2 regions of the Spartinivicinus poritis genome follow, and region 1 is predicted to be linked to the other one. Evidence: predicted binding sites of a transcription regulator. Region 1 holds the regulator's gene; the other holds the start of a gene.
What was found. Region 1 encodes PhoB, which activates phosphate uptake and scavenging genes when phosphate is short. Its sites were predicted from a motif close to TGTCATANNNNTGTCANA; they were not measured.
Positions count from the first base shown of each region.

Region 2: ORQ98_RS05170 (glycoside hydrolase) is a predicted target of PhoB. The motif match lies at 5,404-5,421, and genes of this name have one in related genera.

Region 1 is NZ_JAPMOU010000006.1:48,388-58,973, forward strand. It holds gene ORQ98_RS06840 (EAL domain-containing protein) at 1-748, shown strand, start outside; gene ORQ98_RS06845 (response regulator) at 856-1,776, shown strand; gene phoR (phosphate regulon sensor histidine kinase PhoR) at 2,023-3,348, opposite strand; gene phoB (phosphate regulon transcriptional regulator PhoB) at 3,351-4,040, opposite strand; gene ubiA (4-hydroxybenzoate octaprenyltransferase) at 4,214-5,089, opposite strand; gene ORQ98_RS06865 (chorismate--pyruvate lyase family protein) at 5,117-5,680, opposite strand; gene ORQ98_RS06870 (rubredoxin) at 5,842-6,009, shown strand; gene ORQ98_RS06875 (HU family DNA-binding protein) at 6,518-6,793, shown strand; gene ORQ98_RS06880 (SCP2 sterol-binding domain-containing protein) at 6,833-7,216, shown strand; gene ORQ98_RS06885 (hypothetical protein) at 7,327-7,845, shown strand; gene ORQ98_RS06890 (HDOD domain-containing protein) at 7,857-9,239, opposite strand; gene ORQ98_RS06895 (hypothetical protein) at 9,452-9,706, shown strand; gene ORQ98_RS06900 (FitA-like ribbon-helix-helix domain-containing protein) at 9,710-9,916, opposite strand.
Region 2 is NZ_JAPMOU010000004.1:178,538-189,123, reverse strand. It holds gene edd (phosphogluconate dehydratase) at 1-415, shown strand, start outside; gene ORQ98_RS05205 (glucokinase) at 412-1,374, shown strand; gene ORQ98_RS05200 (hypothetical protein) at 1,439-1,621, opposite strand; gene ORQ98_RS05195 (hypothetical protein) at 1,961-2,266, shown strand; gene ORQ98_RS05190 (hypothetical protein) at 2,420-2,704, shown strand; gene ORQ98_RS05185 (hypothetical protein) at 2,875-3,408, shown strand; gene blaOXA (class D beta-lactamase) at 4,009-4,800, shown strand; gene ORQ98_RS05175 (hypothetical protein) at 4,781-5,041, shown strand; gene ORQ98_RS05170 (glycoside hydrolase) at 5,503-6,819, shown strand; gene ORQ98_RS05165 (slipin family protein) at 6,882-8,420, opposite strand; tRNA gene ORQ98_RS05160 (tRNA-Pro) at 8,972-9,043, opposite strand; gene rtcR (RNA repair transcriptional activator RtcR) at 9,505-10,586, shown strand, end outside.

The DNA of each region.
Region 1 (10,586 bases):
CCAAATGGTACTTCACTATCAACCACAACTAGAACTTAAATCAGGTGAGTTAATTGGTTGTGAAGCGTTGGTTCGTTGGGAGCATCCAACAAAAGGCTTGATAGCACCTTTACGCTTTATTCCACTCGCTGAGGAGTCTGGTTTAATTGTGCCGTTAGGTGAATGGGTATTAGAAGAAGCTTGCCGCCAAGCAAGGGAGTGGCAGCTGGCGGGTTTTAAGCCTCTTAAAGTGGCAGTAAATGTATCAAATATTCAGTTTAATCGAATGGACATCTGTCAGCTAGTCACAGACAAACTTTCCATAACAGAGTTAGAAGCTAAATACTTATTAATAGAGTTAACTGAAACCAGCATTATGCAATCTGGTGATGTGTCCTTTGAAATGCTTCAGGCTATTAAAGGTCAAGGGGTGGGGATAGCCATGGATGATTTTGGTACAGGCTATTCATCACTGGGTGCGTTAAAAAAACTACCTATTGATAACCTGAAAGTAGATAAAAGCTTCATTGATGAAATTCCTGAGAACAGTGAAAGTAAGGTAATTTTTAAAGCGATTGTGGCAATGACCAAACAGTTTGGTATTAGCCTGACGGCAGAGGGAGTCGAGACGAGCGAGCAGTGTGACTTTCTACAAATCCATGGTTGCGACTTTATTCAGGGGTATTTGCTGAGCAAACCACTCCCTCCAAAAGAAATGGAACAATTTTTGGCTAACCATAGCGAGCCTATGTTGATTAAGTCAGGTTAAGATTTTTAATTGTAGGTAGGTCATTTCAATCAATGGCCATTGACTATTTAGTCTATATTCTCATTAGACGAGCTTTTTGGGTTTAGCCCAAAGGGGCTGACATAACGATGAAAAAAGTAAAGTTATTAGTTGTTGATGATGCATCCTTTATCAGGGACCTGGTAAAAAAAGCAGTGAAAGATCGTTTTCCTCACTTTATTTTTGAGGAGGCGATTAACGGCAAAAAAGCCATGTCCATGCTAGAGAAAAGTGAATACGACTTGGTGTTGTGTGACTGGGAAATGCCAGAGCTGAGCGGCCTGGAGCTATTGCAGTGGATGCGTAACGAGTATCAGTATAATAAAACCCCTTTTATCATGGTAACCAGTCGCGGTGATAAAGAAAATGTTGTCCAAGCGATTCAAGCTGGTGTGAGTGAATATATTGGCAAACCATTCTCTAATGATCAGTTGGTGAAAAAAGTCATTAAAGTGCTATCCAAGCGGCTACCCCGTGATGTATTGGAAGGTAAGGCGACCAAAAGTGCCCTTGAAAGCAGTGTTTCGCAAGGCTCGATATCAGCACTTGGTGCTAAGGCAGTAGGAGGGGCACCAGCTAAGCCTGCGGCTAAAGCTGCCCCTCAACCAGCCCAGTCAGGCTCTGTTGCAGCATTAACAGGAGGTACAACGGCGTCAGCTAAGCCGCAAGCAAGTAAAAAACCAACAAAAGGCCCTGCGCAATTGCGAGTGCATGATAAAACGATTCCTTGTGAAATTCAGGATATCAGCTTAAAAGAAGCAAAAGTGATTGCCAGTCGTGAGCATGGTATTCCTCAGTTGTTGGACACAGCGGTAATAGACTTGCAGCAAAATGATAATGCCGGTGATATAGCCAGAATTAACTGTTTAATCCATACATTACAGGCACCTCAAAAAAATATTAATGCAGAAAATATTGTCATTTCAGTGGTTTTTGTTGATGAAGATCCACAGAAATTTGATTATTTATCGAAGTTTATTGCTTCGGGGTCTGGGAAAAAATACTGGTGATATACTCTTCGCGAATGATTTTTATACCCCTAGGGCACAAGGGCTTTGTTACCGTCGTTCTTCACCCCAGTCATTTAGTTTATCTAAACTCCTGGAGCTTCATCGCTCAGTGGCCTCGCCTAAATAATCCTTCGCTTTGAGTATATACTACTTTATTTTTACACCTAAAAATGATTCATGATGGGTATATGCCCTTCGCTTTAGGCATTATTGTGAATTACGAAATTTTTTAGTTCTTTTAGGGCTTTATTCCACGAGTTCTGGACAATCTTCACTGGCGATCATGGTGGGTGGGAAGTGGCAGATAAAACAGCTGCCTTTACCAAGCTCACTTTGGATTTCTAAGCGAGCGTTATGTCTGATCAGTACGTGCTTCACAATGGCTAGGCCAAGCCCAGTGCCACCAGTGTTAATTGAACGACTGGGATCTGCACGGTAAAACCGCTCAGTAAGGCGTGGGATATGCTTGGGGTCAATACCAATTCCATCATCCATCACGGAGAGATGTCCACCAGAGTCATCTTCCCACCAATGCACATCAATTTGTCCTGCAGCGGGAGTGTACTTGACGCTATTAAAGATCAGGTTAGAGATAGCGCTATGCAACTCTCGATCATGGCCTAGCAGTTTTGCACTTTCTGGACAAACCAGCTGGATATGATGACAACGGTCACCACTGAGCGCTTTGGCATCACTAATAATGTTTGACAAGATCTGCTGTAAGCAAATTGGCTTTAAATCAGCTTGTCGGTCGCTGGTTTCTAGTCGTGATAACAACAGTAAGTCGCTGACCAGATTTTCCATTCGGTCTGATTGTTGCTGCATTTGCTGTAAGGCGCGTATCCAGCGTTCAGGCAAAATATCAGCGTTATCCAGCAAGGTTTCCAGATAACCTCTGATCACTGTCAGGGGGGTTCTTAATTCGTGGGAAACATTTGCCACAAAGTCTTTTCGCATTTGCTCAAGATTATGCAGTCGGGTAATGTCTCGTACTAACAACAAGCGATCATTGCGACCAAACAGGGTAATGTTGAATTGTAAGATGAGCTGGTCATTGATGGGGGAGGGTACTTCCAGCGCTTCTTGATATTCCTTTTTGTCGAAATATTTGAAAAATGCTGGGTCTCTGATTAGGTTTGTGATTAATTGCCCCTGATCTACAGGGCTCTTAAATCCGAGCATGGCTTCTGCAGCTTGGTTCCACCATTCCAGGTTGCCCTGATTGTCAACCATAATCACAGCATCATTAAGCGCTGCAGTAGACTCTTGAACGCGGTCAATCACTGCTTGTAGCCGGGCGCGCGCCTTTTGATCTCGACGCTGTAGCCGGTAGATAGCATCAAATATATCTCCCCAGATACCACGACTTTCTGGTGGCTCTAGGTGATTGTGCTCACTTTCTTGAAGCCAATGGCTGAGGCGAAAAACCTGTAACAGTGTCCAGCTAAGGTATCCCGCTAAGACAATTGCTAAAACCCAGGCCACTTCTCCAATAGCTACTCCAAACAACACACTGACTACTACAGTGATAGCGAGCCGCTGAATAATTTCGCCTTGCCAGTTAACTTTCACCGTTAAGCCTTAGTTGAGAACCTATAGCCAGTGCCTCTAACGGTCTGAATAAAGCGATCATGGCCAGTGCCTAGTGCTTTACGCAGTCGTCTGATATGAACATCAACGGTACGCTCTTCAACGTACACATTGCCGCCCCACACTTGGTCTAATAACTGGCCACGGGTATAGGCTCGCTCTTGATGTGTCATAAAGAACTGCAATAAACGGTACTCAGTAGGTCCCATCTCAGTCGGCTTACCGTTAATGCTAACTCGGTGGCTGATTGGGTCCAGCTCAAGCCCTTCAACCCTGATGGGCTCTTGAGGTTCCTGAGCGCCAGAGCGCCTCAATACTGCTTTCAAACGGGCAACCAGTTCTCTGGGGGAGAATGGTTTGGTGATGTAGTCATCTGCTCCCACTTCCAGGCCCTGAATTTTATTATCTTCTTCGCCTTTGGCGGTTAACATGATGATGGGAATATTGGCCGTAATTTCATCACGGCGAAGCCGTCTAGCCAATTCAATTCCACTGGTTCCTGGTAGCATCCAATCAAGCAAAATTAGATCGGGTTTCTTATCGATCATGATGCTATGCGCATCTTGCGTGTTATCTGCTTCCAGACATTCGTAGCCTGCCATTTCGAGTGCAACTGCAATCATTTCTCGGATGGGGGCCTCATCGTCCACTATGAGTATTTTTTTGCCAACCATTTTCAAGCCTTCTCTCGCTTTCAAGTTGTCAGCAGAGCATTACACAGTCTTTATGTTACATTTGCATGACATTCGTATGGCTCTGCCCTGAAAGTGTTTCCAATCCATGAGTTTTATGACTGTGGCTCAATACCACAGTGAGAAGTTTTCCTAGTTATTACCTACAAATGAAACTAAGAAACAGCACTATCACAAACTATTCCAACAAAGACAAACATGCCTGCCCAGTGATTGTTTAAAAATGCTTTAAAGCATTGGGACCGATCACGATCTTTGATTAAGTACTGCTGATAGATAAACAGCCCAGCCATTAAACCGATGCCAATAAAGAACAGCCAACCACGCTGAAATAAATAGCCTACCCCTGCTAACAAAGCTAGAGTAATTATTTGTAATAAGCCAATCATAAGTTTATCAGCTTTCCCAAATAAAATAGCAGTAGATTTGACGCCTATTTTTAAATCATCATCTCTATCTACCATGGCATAAGCCGTATCGTAGGCAACTGTCCAGGTCAGATTAGCCAAAAACAGTAACCAGATAGCATGGTTTAGCTCTCCAGTTTGAGCAGTATAGGCCATAGGAATCGACCAGGAAAAAGCAGCCCCTAATACAATTTGTGGGAAATGAGTGTAGCGCTTCATAAAGGGGTAGCAAATCGCTAAAGCCAAGGCACCAAAGCTCAGTAAAATAGTCAGCTGATTAGTAAATAACACCAGTACCAGCGCAATTGTACAAAGTGCTACAAAGCAGCCAATTGCTTCCTTAAGCGTTAGCTCACCAGTAACCAGTGGCCGACTTTGAGTACGTTTAACATGGCCATCAAAGTGACGATCAGCAATATCGTTGATTACACAGCCTGCGCTGCGCATTACTGTGACACCTAAGCAAAAAATAATAATCAGGTGCCAATCTGGCAGACCATCAGCAGCTAGCCACAAGCTCCAAAGGGTTGGCCAAAGCAATAGGTAAAGACCAATAGGGCGGTTTAAACGGGTGATACTCAGCAATGCATTGAGTTTGTCAGAAGAGCTACTGGTTATTTCCATCCTGTTAGTCACTATCAATAAGCATGATTATGTTAGTTGTTGCAGTGAAAAAATCGTCGGCAAAAATAGTTCACTTACCGCTAGCTGCCGCTGGTTAATGATAAAAACCGATTGCCTGCCCCAACAGTCTTGATTAATAGCTGAGTGCGCTATTGTTGAGGGCATGGGTAATGCCTGCAGCTGCTCATGACTAAAGTGAGCATACTGAAAGTTTGGGTTACGTTTGCTACTGGCATGAGTAAATAATAACTTGCCTAGTGGCTCTGTATCGAGACTGAGTAGTGGTTGACAGCTTAGCAAGCCGGTAAATGCTGGTATCACAGTACGTGCATAGATTACTGGCTGCTGGCAGACACACAGAATCACTTCACGAATAAATGCTGACTGCTGCTCTGGAATACCCAACTGCTTTTGTTCAGAAAGAAGTGCAGGCTGCCACTGTTGGCTGATCAGCTTGACTGATAGGGATTGAAAGGTATCCTGCAAGCGTTGTGAGAGAGAACCCGTGAATGTCAGCCAGTCATGCCAGGGTGCAGGTATGTTAAGATGAGGCTGCCACTGAGCAGTTTCAAAGATAGATAATGCGCTCACAATGAAGTTTTTACTTAATACTGATTAGTTGTCTGGCGCGCAGAATGCGATATCTTGCTATCAGTTGCAAGTTTTGAATAGAAGGGTACCTCTCATAATTGCTTGCTGCCCTAGTGAACTATAACTGATTAGCCCTTATTAGTGGGTGAGGAGCCTGACATATGAAAAAATGGCAATGTGTAGTTTGTGGATTTATTTATGATGAGGCGGAAGGCTGGCCAGAAGAAGGAATAGCCCCTGGTACCCGCTGGGAAGATGTGCCAGAAGACTGGTTATGTCCAGACTGTGGTGTGAGTAAGCTGGATTTTGAAATGATTGCAATTGGTTAGTATTTGCTTGCTAATGGTTAGGTGTAGTTGTTAGTTAAATGTAATCAAACGCTTCCGTTTTTACGATCTGAAATAAATTATAAAATAGCCGACTTATTTGAAAAAATTTGCTAGGGTGAACGTTTGTTTAAACTTCATCAATAATCAACAGCTATCAAAAATTGAAAAAATAAGTAGTAAAGTAAGTGATAACTGTAAATATAGCTTAAAAAATAAATATAAGAAACACAGAGTTTTAATCGATACGCAATAAATAAGAAATAAAAACAATTGGTGTATAAGTAAAACACCTTTCTGACTGATCAGACATATTAAAAGGCAGTTGCAGGCTATTATTGCGCAACTAATTCTGATAATCAGTAAGCCTAATAAGTAACAGTCTGTTCTAGGATCTGTTTCCATTTGCCTGAAATATCGCTTAACAGCAATTTTCATACAAATAGCAGCAGGCCTAAACTTGTACTTTTCTTCAACGTGCACTGAATAACTATTGAGTTAGGGGGGAACCATGCGCAAACCAGATCTTGTTGCCGCAATAGCTGATAAAGCAGATTTAACTAAAGAGCAGGCAGGTCAGGTATTAACATCCATTCTTGATGAAATTACCCATGCCCTTAATCGACAAGATAAAGTAACGCTTATTGGGTTTGGTACTTTTGAGCAACGTCACCGTGGTGCCAGAACAGGAAAAAATCCACAAACAGGTGAAACGATAGAAATTAAAGCCAGTAATACGGTTGCATTTAAGCCAGGTAAAGCGTTTAAGGATGTGGTTAATGGATAACTAACCTGGGTGGTCTTATAACCAGCCATAGGAGTGGCTATGAAATTTAGGTTACTGCTCTGGATGATGGGTTTTTTGATGGCTAGAGCTAGTAAAAAAGAACAAAAAATGCGAGAAAAAATAGCTGACAAACAGCTTAGCTTTCAAATTAAAACCCGTGATGGTCATGTTGCCAGGCATTTTATTGTAAGTAATGGCTTAATTAAGAGTCATGCAGGAGAATGCGAAACACCAGCTTTTACCCTGGAGTTTGCTGATCCCAATACAGGTTTTACTACATTTACTGCTGCAAATGCCCAAGAGGCATTTATGAAGGCAATTCAAAAACAAACCTTGAGAATTACTGGAGATACCAAGGAAGTGATGTGGTTTCAAGGGTTAACTAAATACTGGATGCCGAAGGGTAAAAAGAAGCAGTCCTAGGTGGCTAGAAAGTGAGATTTTCAGGCTAAGCTGTGACAGGCTCAGCGGGTAATGCTGGCCTGTTGTTTTAAGATGAAGTCAAATTAGCGGTTGGTATTTTTTACGACACGATGACTTCATTGCCAAAACTCATCATAGCCCTGGTGTTGGTGGTTTGTATCAGCTTGGTCAGCTTTCCCTACTTGATGTATTGGTATGGTTTGCTGCAGTTGCCTGAGCTTCCAAAGCCTGTGGCAACTAAATCTTTATCTGCTCCAGCTAAGGCAAGTGTTTGGCGACACTATAATGGCAAAGGGCAAGCCCATGTTAAGCCTTTTGGCCCTTACGATTATTTAGAAATTTTAACCTGTATTGCCAACATCCCCAGTACAGATGAAAAGCCAGTTGTAATCTCCAGCTGTTATCAGCAGTTTCCTGGGTTTGAGCATGTTATGAGCCTGGTTGAACAGTCGATGGGAAAGCCTTTGAAGAAAAATGCAAATGCCAGAGCTTCCAAGTCGAGCCAAGTGCAAGGGCAAGAATGGCTTAAATTGAATGATATCAGGCAAATTATTATGTTTTCTTCCCAAGCAATTTGGATTAGCCAAAACTGGACCACTGACCAAATTCTGGCTGCTTTAAAAAAATAGAGTTACAAAGGCTAACCTAGAGAATTAAAAGACTTATACAAATTTTCAACGGCTTCACTTTTCTCAATTAAGTTACTGATAGCCTCTTCAGCCTCGCCTGGGGTTAACGATAGGGTTTCGTACATGTTCTCAGGTATTGGTTCATCCATCCCTTCACCAATCCCATGTCGACACAATAATTGTGTGGCAATATAAAGCAAGTAGGCATACTCAGCATGCTGAGACACATATTCAATATCATTCTGATAGCGAATAGCCTTGGCTACTTCATCAGGCATGTCCCATATTTGCATCAACCAACCGCCAATTTGATCTCGCGAAACTCCCAGTACATGTCGTTCAATATCCACATAGCTGACATGAGGGTTAGCTTCACGATACCGGTTAATCAGCTCTAAATGTGGCGGAAATACAAAGGACAGCACCAAGTACCCAAAGTTATGTAACAACCCAGCTAAGTAAGCTAACCCTAGTTCTGGCCGCTGTTTGGGAGGAATTTTTCGAACCATCGCCTCAACCCCCAATGAACAGTAAGCGGCTTGTTTCCAATAGGGGGTGAACCCTTCGGGCTCATTTTTGGGGGGAGTTAAGGTTTTACCAAGTGATAAGCCAATAGCTAGATTAATAACCAGGTCAAAGCCAAGCACTCTAATTACGGCATCTTCAATCGAGCGAATTTTCCCGGGAGCTGCATAATAAGGTGAAGCTGCCCAGCTGACTACCTGTGCGGCTAAGCTTGGGTCTTTTTCCACCACCTCAATTAAATGGCGGATATCAGCGTTAGGATCTACTCGTAGCTGAATGATTTTCTGTGCGGTTTCTGGCAAGGGCGGAATCTCAATAGTCTGCTCCAAGCGTTGTTTGATTCTTAGGGAAGTAAAATTTTCAACCGCGTTGGTTATATCCTGTACATCATCTTCAGCTTTAGGAAAGCGCTGATGGATTTCACTGAGTGGTAGCGTAATGTCCAAATAGGTTGCAGTGCCAGTGATACGCTTGAACTCATCGCTTTTAACCCGGATATATTGATGCTGGGTACCTGAGTCAATATAAATAGTTTCATGTTTTAGCAAGCTGTTTTCAACTAAGGTTGGTAAACCTGTTAGCTGGGGAATAGCGGGTAATGCTTGCAGACCATGGTTGCTGTAAAGCTTTTGCATATTTCGATATGACGTCGCTACTAACTTACGCCCTAGCTTTTCATTCATCTTTTCCAGGTCAATCATATGGTCACGAGGACAGATAATCTGCAGCTGTCCAGCATCATCTTCTAATACAACAGAAACAGCAGTAGCACTTTTGGGAGGATGCTCATGGTTATCACTAACACTGGAAAGCCGGTAACGAATTTGCTCGTTATCCAAGATTTGCTGCACCTGTTGCGGAATAGCCATGTTTGATCCTCTTGCTAGGTAGTGATCTCCAGTAACATAAGTGTAGACGGGTATAAGATTTGGGTAGGCTTAGTCAGTGATCAACCTTCCAGCTTATTTAAAGAGCTGGTGTCGTTCGCATAGGCGCTGCTGGCTCATCCCAGCAGCAGTCTATTTAGTGAATTGGCATGTGCTAAACTTAAAGAAGTTGCGCCGCTAAGGAGGTAGTCGCGATGATGCTGAAAACACTGGCCACAATGATCTTATTATTTGGCATATTGGCATTATTCCAAGGAGCATCATGGGGACTGCCGATCATCTTAGTCTCTCTGGTTATATTTCAAACCGCAGGCGAAATAGGCGATAAATTTAATAATCTGCCCAAATACAACCTGGCCAAACTAAAAGGTGCTTGGGTACAACAGCCCACTAAATCAAATCCCAAACGGCAGAAAAGAAGAGCTACTAGACCTGTTCATGCGCATTGATGATTAGCACCCAAAATCCTCATCCTTCCCAATATTTGGCATGGAAGCTAAAAACTCAACAAAACATTTTTTCTGAGGCTCAGCTGGTTTTAAAGCTGCTTCTAAAATTCTTCGATGCTCAATTTTTGGACTGGTGCCGTTTTGCTCTGCTACGCCTTCGAGGGCTTCTACTATTTCTTCATCAATTTCATGAATTACTAAAGCAGCCATTAATCACCACCTGTGTATTTCAATTAGGTAATAGTAACAGTCTTAGACTAATTGGTTAATTCCCACTTACAAAAACTGAACAGCGACTAAAAACCAGCTAAAAAATAATCAAAAACATACTGAGGTGAGTATTAAACAGTCAGATAGGATGATTGTGCCGTATTTTTATACAACAAAAAATGTACAACTTAAGTAGAATGAATGATAGCTAGTTCATATTTGCTTTAAGAAATGCTTCAACAAATTGCAAAGAGTGAGTTAATTAATGCATAATAAATGTCACGTGTTGTATAAATGATGGTCAGTTGTAGGACAGCTCGACACTATCCTTTTGTCGGAAAACAATTGCACTAGTAAACTGTGAACTATTCTACATTTTCTGTCGTGTATTTCAACATGTTAGTGGTATAGGGGTAAATAGTGGTATCAGCCTTCAATGTCATTTATTTTCTGGTAATGCGCTTTTTTGCTGACATAGGGCGCTATGCCTAAAACAAGCAACACAGCTAGAGAGTCAATGAAAAAGAAGCTGTTATCTTATCTTGAGCATATACCACTCAGGTATTGAATAAGTTAAATAAGCACTAGGTGATTATAAATAAAGCAAAATTAACACAAGCTGATGGGCTAACAGGTTTTTGTTTATATCTTTGAAAGTGTTTGAGTGGCG
Region 2 (10,586 bases), on a different contig from region 1:
TGTGGTGCGCTTTCAAGGGCCACAGGCGATTGGCATGCCAGAACTACATAAACTGACGCCTTATTTGGGTGTATTGCAAGATAAGGGATTTAAAGTCGCATTAGTTACTGATGGCCGAATGTCAGGTGCTTCTGGTAAAGTGCCGGCAGCTATTCATGTGTATCCTGAAGCTGCCCAAGGTGGACCAATTGCCAAACTGCGGGAAGGCGATGTTATACGTTTAAATGCAGAAACCGGAGAGTTGACTGCATTAGTCGATGATCAAGAATGGCTGCAGCGTACAGCAGTTGAGGTGGATTTATCCAACTCTCACCAAGGCATGGGCCGAGAGCTGTTCGGTCAAATGCGAGCGTTTGCCGGTGGTGCTGAACAGGGTGCTTCAGTGTTTGGTTTTGCGAATGAGGAAGTTAAATGAACCAACCAATTGTCGTTGGTGATATTGGGGGCACAAACGCCCGGTTTGCCATGGTATTAGATGGGGGTGTGCAGCCTGAGTTAATCGAAGTGCTGCCCTGCGCAGACTATAACAATATGCCAGATGCGTTAGCTGATTATTTAGCATTGGTGGGCAATCCCGATGTCAAACAAGCTTGTTTATCCTTTGCTTGTCCTATTCATCAAGACCGAATTAAAATGACCAATAACCATTGGGATTTTTCACAGTCAGCTGTGCAGCAGCAATTTGGTTTTGATTCATTTAAGGTAATTAATGATTTTACGGCACTTGCCTTATCAGTACCTTATTTAACTAACGATGAATTAATGCAAATAGGCGGCGGTGAAGCTGTTGCAAATAAAACTAAATTGGTGATTGGTCCGGGCACAGGGCTAGGTATGGCAGGATTAGCTTCAACCAGCAGTGGTTGGTTAGCATTATCCGGCGAAGGCGGCCATGTGGATTTTGCCCCCCGCAATCGCTTTGAAATGGATGTTCTGGAATTTTTCTTAAAAAAGTATCCACGCGTATCAGTTGAAAGACTGCTATGTGGTGCCGGCTTGGTGGATTTATATGAAGCCCATTGCCAATTAAACAAAGTACCTGTTAAGCAGCAGTCAGCAGCTGATATATCATCCATAGCATTAAGTGATGAAAACTCAATAGAGCATCAAGTACTAGCCCATTTCTGTAATTTGTTGGGTGCTGCTGCAGGTAATGCAGCGCTTATCTTGGGAGCAGAAGGGGGCGTTTACATAATGGGTGGTATTATTCCACGCTTTAAAGATTTTTTTGCTGCGAGTCAATTTAGGCAATCATTTGAAAATAAAGGGCGGTTACAAAGCTACGCAGAAAAAATACCTACTTATTTAGTATTAAGTGAATATCCTGGGTTAGTGGGAGCGGCTGCGGCACTTAATAATAGTTATATTTCCTGATTAAAGGTGTCCTACAGTTTGTGTTAGCTCAGAAGATAAATTTCGCTGGGCTAACTAAAAGTAGCTATTGTTCTTTGATAGATGTTTGTTGTTTTAATAGCGCTTTTATTTCAGTTAACTCTTTTTCTAGCTTTTCAATCTGAGCCCGACTGGCAGGTGTACCACCTTCTTCTGTTTCACCATGAGATTCAGCGCGAAATTTTTCTTGCTCTTGGCTCATTACATCTAAGATCGTATCTACCATCATATTTAAAAATACAAAGGCAGTTAAGAAAATAAACGTTAGATAATACAGCCAACTGTGCAAGCGTGTCTGGGAAAGGAGCAGTGTAACTACAATAGTTCAGGTGTCGTTAATAAATTGGTGTAAATATTGGTGTTGAGAAGGTGTTGTTGTGTTGGAATGCTGGAATCACTGTTGAAAAGTGAGCACTTAAAATTATCTTAATGTCATTTTTTGTCATAATTGATCTTCATAAAACCATTGTTATTATAATGCCTTGGTGTAGGATTGCCTGCCAAAGCAATTCTGTTGGATATACTTGCTTGTTAGGTAATAGGCATTCTAATAATAAGGTAAATGTAATTGAACGAAAACTCATCAACTGTATTTGAAAGAAAAAAATGTAATATAGAGTATTTAGTAATACAATTAATTCAAGGTGAAAAATTTAATGCTACAAACAGGCTTAAAAGTGAGTTAATTGCTTTGAAGCTTAAAGGAAAACTAAGAGAAGATATCCCTATAGAATGGGCATTGTCTATGATTGACTCAGTCATAACTGTTGCAAAAAACTGTTTAAACACTGGTAGTTTTGAGTTAGAGGTAGTTGAAAGTCTAACATTGAATTGCATTTACTCAATGCTAATAAATGAAAACAGATCTGATTGATATTCGCTCAATATCTTCAAAAAGAGTAGGTGTTTATACTTAAATTGTCTTATATTTGTTGAAAATGTTACATTCACGTGACATTTTGTTAATATTATTTGAAAATAATAAGTTTACTTATCTCCAATTATTTATATGACTAAAAGATTTGTTATGAAAGAAAAATTGGTCTTGTTATTTGTTGGTTTAATTTTGCTGAGTGGTTGTAGTAGTCAATGGTTAAGAAATGCAGTTGGTGGTCTGCCAAAGGGTATCTACACATTTTATGCTTATAAGGATGGTCAGGTTATTGCGTCGGAAGAACACCATATTGAAGATAAGTTTAATCTTGGTAGCAAAATTACCAAAATGTGTGAAAAATATCCAGTTGCCGATCTTGCAAAAACTAAAAATCCTGAAGGAGCATTTGTAAGTCGATATCCTTGTAATGCTAATTAGATTAGTATTTATGGCATAAAATAATAATCTTGATAGGGGCAGTAACCTATGATGTTTAAAGGAGCCTTTATCTGTATCCTTCACCAGCTTAATGTAATCTGATAGAACTAGAAGATGTCTGCCTGCTGTTGAGTGTTATATCAAAGTAGTCAGCATTTGAGTAATTAATAATGTGGTTGTATAGAATTAAACTAGCTATCATTAGTAATTTAATGGTAGTACTGACAGTTCAGGCTGCACCTGAGAATTATACTTTTAAAGTATATAATTTAACGCCTTATGAATTAAGTGTTATACGCTCTCCCTGTAAAGAAAAGCAATTAGATCTTGATAAGGTTAAATTAAAACGTAGTGATTTTGCTAAGAGAATAGAATCAAGTGAAATTGCTGCATTAATAGGTTCTCCTAATCGTACATATAATAGCTTTGAAGACATTATAAAAGAAAAAGTACTAAACGAAGTTGCAGATTATTCTCCTAATAATAAATCTAACTCACTAATTACTAAAGTGATTCAGCCATGTAAAAATGGCCAGTTTAAGGTGCATGTAGGCTATACGTTATTCAATGCAGAAAAAGATGGATATCAGATGGGAGGAACAATTACTGATATAAGAAAGACATGCAATGATAAAAATACATGTTATAAAAAAATCAACCAGCACAAAAAAAATACATTGATAAAAGCTGGATTCAATCTTTAAATTTGTTTTGTGCAACAGTAAAAATAAAGCCAAAGCAAGAAATTATATCAAATAAAGAAATATCACTATTTTATCTCCAGCAAGTCAACTGTTCAGAATTAAACTCAATATAGACGAAAAATAATAACGAACCCTTCAATTAAAGATTTAGTAGGTCATAGCGTACACTTTAATAACTTCACACTTAAAGTGTACGTTGGATGGACGAATATCTACCACAATAAGTACAAATATCTATTAAGTTCAGAATTTATTGTGTAATTAAACATCTTTTAAGAATGTAAATATAATTAATGCCAAGTTAAATAATAATCTTCTTTCTTGTTGATTACCCTCTATATTTTTCTTTGTAAATAGGTAAATATTTTATTGACTTTTACCTTTGGAGTGTAATACCCATTACAATAAATACAATACTAATTTACTGTTTAAATTCTAGCGTGAGAGGCAAGGCGTGTAATAATAGGGTGCTCGGTAAGATTAAATAAATGGGTACTTAATGCCATTTTTTATCATAATTGATCATCAGAAAAGTACAAAGTTTCTTAGTTATTTATATAAAATAGTTTTTTCAATTTACATTAATAGGCTTCTAAAATCATGAAGATACATATCAAAAACCTATTTTTAGGTTCGCTTTTATTTATTCAGGCTGTTTTTTCATATGGGGTTGAGGATAAGCAATTATTAAGCATTTTCAATAAATATAATGTAAATGGTACATTGGTTATATCGTCCACTGATGGAAAAAAAGTGTACATACATAATGAATCTAGAGCAAAAAAAAATTATTTACCTGCATCAACATTCAAAATCCCTAATACACTAATTGGTCTTGCAGAGGGGGCTATAAATCCTGATGGTCATGTATTTTTATGGGATGGAAAAGATAAAGGATGGAAGATATGGAATCAAAATCATACATTACAGTCTGCATTATCCAATTCATGTATATGGTGTTATCAAGAGGTAGCTCAAGATGTTGGGAGATTGCAGTATCGGTATCACTTAAAAAAAATGAACTATGGTAATAGAGAGTTAGGCAATTTAACGACGTTTTGGTTAGATGGAAAGTTACGAATCAATGCATATCAACAAATTGAGTTTCTAAAAAAATTATATTCTGAAAGACTGCCATACTACAAAAAATATCAGAAAAAAACTAAGAAGATTATGCTTAATGAAAGTAATCCATCATATAAACTATATGGAAAAACAGGTTGGGTAATGAAAAATGGAAAAGGGATAGACATAGGCTGGTATGTTGGTTTCCTAGAGAAGGATAATCAAACATGGTTTTTTGCAATAAATATAGATCTAATGAAAGATAGTCAACGAAAACTAAGAAAACAGATTATAAAAGAAGCATTACATGTTAAAAGAATTATATAATTTATTTGTATTTATTGGATCATATGATAAAGAATCAGTCATGAATTATTGTTATGATAAACCAGAGCTAAGTTTATATCCAGGTTATGTTGAAGTTAAAGCACAAAGCTGTTTACAAAATTCAGAGAATAATTACCAGACGCAAGATTTTAATTTAAAAAAATGGTGTGGAGGATTTAGGACTAAAAGTAGCTGTGAGAAATATACTATCTATGAGCAGCCTCTGTGCAAGTGGCAGTAATAGGTTCTGAGCTATATAATTTTCATAAGCCTAACTGGTAAAAAATTGTTATAAACGCTTTTTATGATATTGATTGCTTTAATATTTATGTGTTTTTAACGTTATATATACCCAATGTGAAGGGTTTTTAGGGCTAGCCTACAGCAGTGAGGCTAGCAATAATAGCATTAATTGATAAAACAGCGTTATTGGTAAGCCATCAAGTGACGAGTTCCAGTAGCACTTTTATATCCATTAAAGTCGCTACCGCAAGTCTTACAGTAGTAGACTTGTCCCCATGAGCCTATATTAATAAGTGATTGGGGTGACAGTTAAATGCTCCTAGGCAACTACTCCTGCATTGCCCTAATACATGACATCCATGTCATAATGCATTAACTGCATTCACACCATCCTTGGTGATTAGGAACGAAGATAACAAAACCTAAAAATGATTCGATACGGGTATAAATTCACAATGGATGAATCACTATCACCAGCGTAAAGTGATTGAAATGCTTAATCATGCGTTCACAAAAGTATTACCAGTCTCTTCTGATCCGGATAAAAGAGATTTTATTGATCAGCAGTACCTGGTAGCAAAAAAAAGAAAAAAAATAGTGAAAGCAAGATTGGGAGTTTTTTTAAAGCCAGTAGTCAATTGGGGACAGGGATTATCCAAACCTGTCATAGAGGATTTTCAAACAGCCAAATTGAATAAATTATTATTACTGACACCCAGTTGGACCTCAGCTTTTTATCATCCAGAGGCTGTCATAGCGGCAAAACAGGCTGGCTACTTAATAAGCACCTATGATTCGTATAATACAGCAATACCGATGGGGGTAAATGATAATTGGCTGACTGCTCAGATACCTAGCCAGTTACGGGAAAACTGTGGCATTGTTAAGAAAGATGGATATAAAAAAATGGGCTATAAAGGAAAAGGAGTATATACCAATCCAAGTTGTATGCAAACTTACTATCAGCAACGTACTGCTAAAATCATGCACTATGGTGGTTTTAATAGTTTATTTTTGGACGCTGATGCCACTGGAATGCTTTATGAGGATTACCATTCTAAACGTTTACACTCCCAGTCTACCATGGCAAAAGGATTTAATTATCGCTTGCAGTGGTTTGTGGATCAATATCAACTACCATTAGGCTCTGAAGATGGTAATGCAATTAATACGTCGTCAATAGTATTTGCTCATGGAATTCAAACTACAGGTTTTGGTTGGCGTGATCCAGACATGCGTAAAAATAAACAATCACCATATTATCTTGGTACTTGGTGGCCAAATGACGAGCCGCAGGTTTTCTTTAAGCCAGCTCAAGTCAAAATGCTTTATAAAAATTTATTGTTTGCGCCCGAGTATAAACTGCCGTTATATCAGGCCGTGTTTCATGATGCTGTTATTAATGGCTACCATTGGGGGGCAGACAGTTTAAAATTTTCCGATGTGAAAGTGGTACGTGATTTAACCGCGATGTTATATAACACACCGCCAATGTTGCATATTAGTCGTAATAGCTTACGAAAGCGGTTGCCTGCTTTAAAACACTATGCGAAAGGATTTCAGATAGCTCATGAAAAACTTTGGGATAAGGCTTTAGTGAAATTTCTTGACTTAACTAAAAGTCGACAAGTACAACAAACAACCTTTAGTGATGGCTCCACGATTACCGCCAATTTTAGCAGTAAAGATTATTTATTAAACAAAAAAGTAGTGAAGCCTAATACAGTGATGATTCATTTTAGTGACGGCACAGTATTCAATTGGGAAAGTAATTAACCTATTTAATATCAATTGTTTTTATTAAAAACGTTGTGGTGCATCTATATGCACCACAACGTTTACTTTAGCTTAACTAAGCCATTCATTACTTGTTCTAATCCTCCATATACATTTAATTGGTCAATTTTTTCTGCTACTTTCTCCAATGACTCCAGTTCTTTCAAGCGCAGCAAAGTTGGGTTGCCTTCCATAACTTTGGCGGTGTTTTGCAGGCTACGAGTAGCAGCTGTTTCTTCCCGACGCTTGATGCTGTTAGCTTCTGCTGATTTTTGGGCATTAACCACCTGGTTAAGAATTTCCTTCATCTCACCAGGTAAAATAATGTCTTTTATTCCCAGTTGACCAAGCTCTATCCCAATAGATGATAAATGCTCCGCTGATTGCTTTAGCAATAGCTGATTTACATGCTCTTTATCCATTAACAAATCATCTAAGTTTCGTGTACCTATGGCTTCTCGTAATGCTAGCTGTAACGTACGGTAAATAAACTCATTAACATTGTTAACGCTTTCAAAAGTCGTTACCGCATCTAAAATACGATAGTTGGCGTTTAGGTTGACCCGCACACTAACCCGATCTTTGGTTAATATTTCTTGTCCACTGACTTCCACTGTTTGCCAGCGTAAATCAAACTGTTTTATTTCCAGTTGGCGACCAAAAGGCCAATAAGCGTGTAGCCCAGTATTCAGGGTGCTAACCAATTGACCATCTTGCAGTAGCAAACCGATATGCTGTTGGTCGATAGAGGTTGTTAACCACTGGCCACTTAAATACTGACGTAAGCTATCTAGCAATGGTTTGGTTACCCGAAAGTCGTTGTTGATATCAACCAGATCAAGCTCCCACACTTTATTCTGTTGCCATACAGCAATTTCAGTATTTGGTGGCAGTAATTGATTAAAACGACGCTGGCCATGCTGTACTTCATACAGTAGCCCAACTTGCTGTGGTTCAGTTTTAAATAGCGCAATTTGTTCTGCAACAGCAGGAATTTCTAACCAGTTTTCCTGCAATATATAATCAAGTTTTAACCCTTTGCGGGTATCCATCATGACTACTTCAATTTTGCGCTGATACTGCCATACTCCAAACTCACCTTCACCTTGCAAATCGATAAGTTGGCTGTCCACATAGATTAAAGCAACGAATCCTGCATTAACTTTATGGGTAGTAACATTACTGGTATTAGCATTAATAACAAACTGCTCTTTGTTTGTTAATTGCCATAATAGATCATCTTCAAGATAATAACTATTTTCGGTATTGATGGTACGCACCTCAATATCATCACTATTTTTCCACAAATAGTGGGTAGTCGCCGGGTTTAATAACTGCCAAAGCTGACCATGTTTATAAACTAACCCAACTTCAAATCGGCCTAACTCTAGTTTATCAAAATATTGTAAAAATACAGGCTCTTTTAGCCACTGTTCTAGGCTGTCATGAGTGAAGCGTACTGACTCAGTACTAACCAATTCTACATCATCATATTGCCAAATAGGCAGATAATGTACTCCTGTCGATAGAACTTTACTTAATCTTTTATCTTTAACAACAATTAGTCGCTCATTTTGCCCGACAACTATTTTCTTAAACACAATACATCTCCATTAAATCTAAATGCCCTTAAAAATAGGACTTATTAGTCATGATGAGTACTGGTCAGTAGTTGATTAACTACTAAAAAGCGACTCATCATAACTAAAGAAGTTAGGGGCGGTTACTTGAATAGTGGTGGTTAAAGAATGGTTCGCTTACATTTGTACATCGTATGTGGTTGATCCACAGAATGTAACCCTGTAAGGAATGATTCAATAACGAACCAAATAATTAAATAACTGGTAACTACTAGTACAGCTTTAGCTACCTCATTAAAGTCACCATTCCTTAAGTAATTGCTTCCTGCATTCACTTTAAGTTTTGATAAATTTAATGCTGTTATTTAATTAAGCTAAACAGCGGCAACAACCGCTAACCTCTTTTATACCTTTCGCGAATCGCTTTTAGGCTTTGTTATCATCGTGACTCACCCCAATCACCTATTATTTATAGGCTCACGGGGCTTCATCACTCGATAGCCTCACCTAAAAACCCTTCGCTTTGGGTATATTTCATTGCAGACTACTTGCGTAGTCTTTTTACATTTATACAGCTTGAGAAGGAATCGAACCTTCTACCAATTGCTCCCTAAGCAACTGCTCTACCAAATGAGCTATCAAGCACTGGTTAAAAGCCAGTATGAATGGTGGTTTTTAGGGACTCGAACCCAGTTGTATGCCATATCATAAAAAACCCAATAAGATTCTTACGAATCCATGCCGAGAAAGGGCACTGTGTCTTGGGACGCTTTGGTACAACTTACTTGAAACAAGAGTTACCAGGCTGGCTTTGGTTTGAAGCAAAAAACCAGACCTGCTAAAGCATTCCGCTTTGCACAGTAATCATAAGGCGATTAACGTGCCAACTTTTAAAATTTCTTTGTTAAAAGTGTTGGAGGCCTTGATATTCAAGGTATAGCAAGAATCACCTGAGAGGCCAGCATGAATTGCTGTCGCTGAAGTTTTGTTGTTGAAATATCTATATGGATATAATATTGATCTATATAAATAATATGTATGTTAGCGGTTAATTGGTAGGGCCGAGTAGCAGCATTTGTATGCAATGTAATAAGGTGAGGTTGGTGTGACGAGTGAAAAAACAAACAAAACTAAGGTTGCCATTGGTTTGCTGGGTACGACTAAGGATCGTCGAGGTAAAGGGACTAAGCGTTGGAGTAGCTGGCGGCCAACCGTTAGTATTTTTCAGCAAAAGGATCTTAAGCTAGATCGTTTAGAGTTGCTGCATCAACCAAGGGATAAAAACTTGGCAACTAAGGTGTGTGAAGATGTGCAGGAGGTGTCTAATCATACAGCTTACAATTTGCATTCAGTTCGCTTTATCGACCCTTGGGATTTTGAAGAAGTTTATAGTGTGCTATTGGAGTTCTGTCAGTCTTACCCGTTTAAGCCTGAAAAGGAAGACTACTATTTGCACATCACCACTGGGACCCATGTAGCGCAGATTTGTTGGTTTTTATTGTGTGAAGCTAACTATATACCTGCCCGTTTATTGCAGTCTTCTCCAGGAGTAAAAGACGAAGAAGGTAATGCGATTGGTACTTACTCCGTTATTGATCTGGATTTATCTAAATATGATGCCTTAGCGCAGCGTTTTCAAAAAGAAGCTTTAGATGACCAGTCTTTCTTAAAAAGTGGCATTCAAACTAAAAATAAAGCGTTTAACCAAATGATCGAGCAGATCGAGAAAGTCGCTGTTCGGAGTACGGCACCCATGTTAATTACTGGGCCAACTGGAGCAGGTAAATCAATGCTGGCAAAACGAATTTATCAGCTAAAACAACAAAAAGGCTTGGTTGCTGGTGATTTTATTGCAGTTAACTGTGCAACCTTAAAAGGTGATAATGCTATGTCAGCATTATTTGGTCATATTAAAGGGGCATTTACTGGAGCTCAAAATAAGCGGGATGGTTTATTATTAGCAGCAAACCAAGGGTTGTTATTTCTTGATGAAATTGGTGAGCTTGGGCTAGATGAACAAGCTATGCTACTACATGCTATTGAGGAAAAAACATTCTACCCATTAGGTAGTGATAAGCCTGTCCAAAGTGATTTTCAACAAATAGCTGGCACCAATAAAGATCTATATCAGGCAGTTGAAGAAGGGGTATTTCGTGATGACTTATTAGCTCGTATCAACTTATGGAC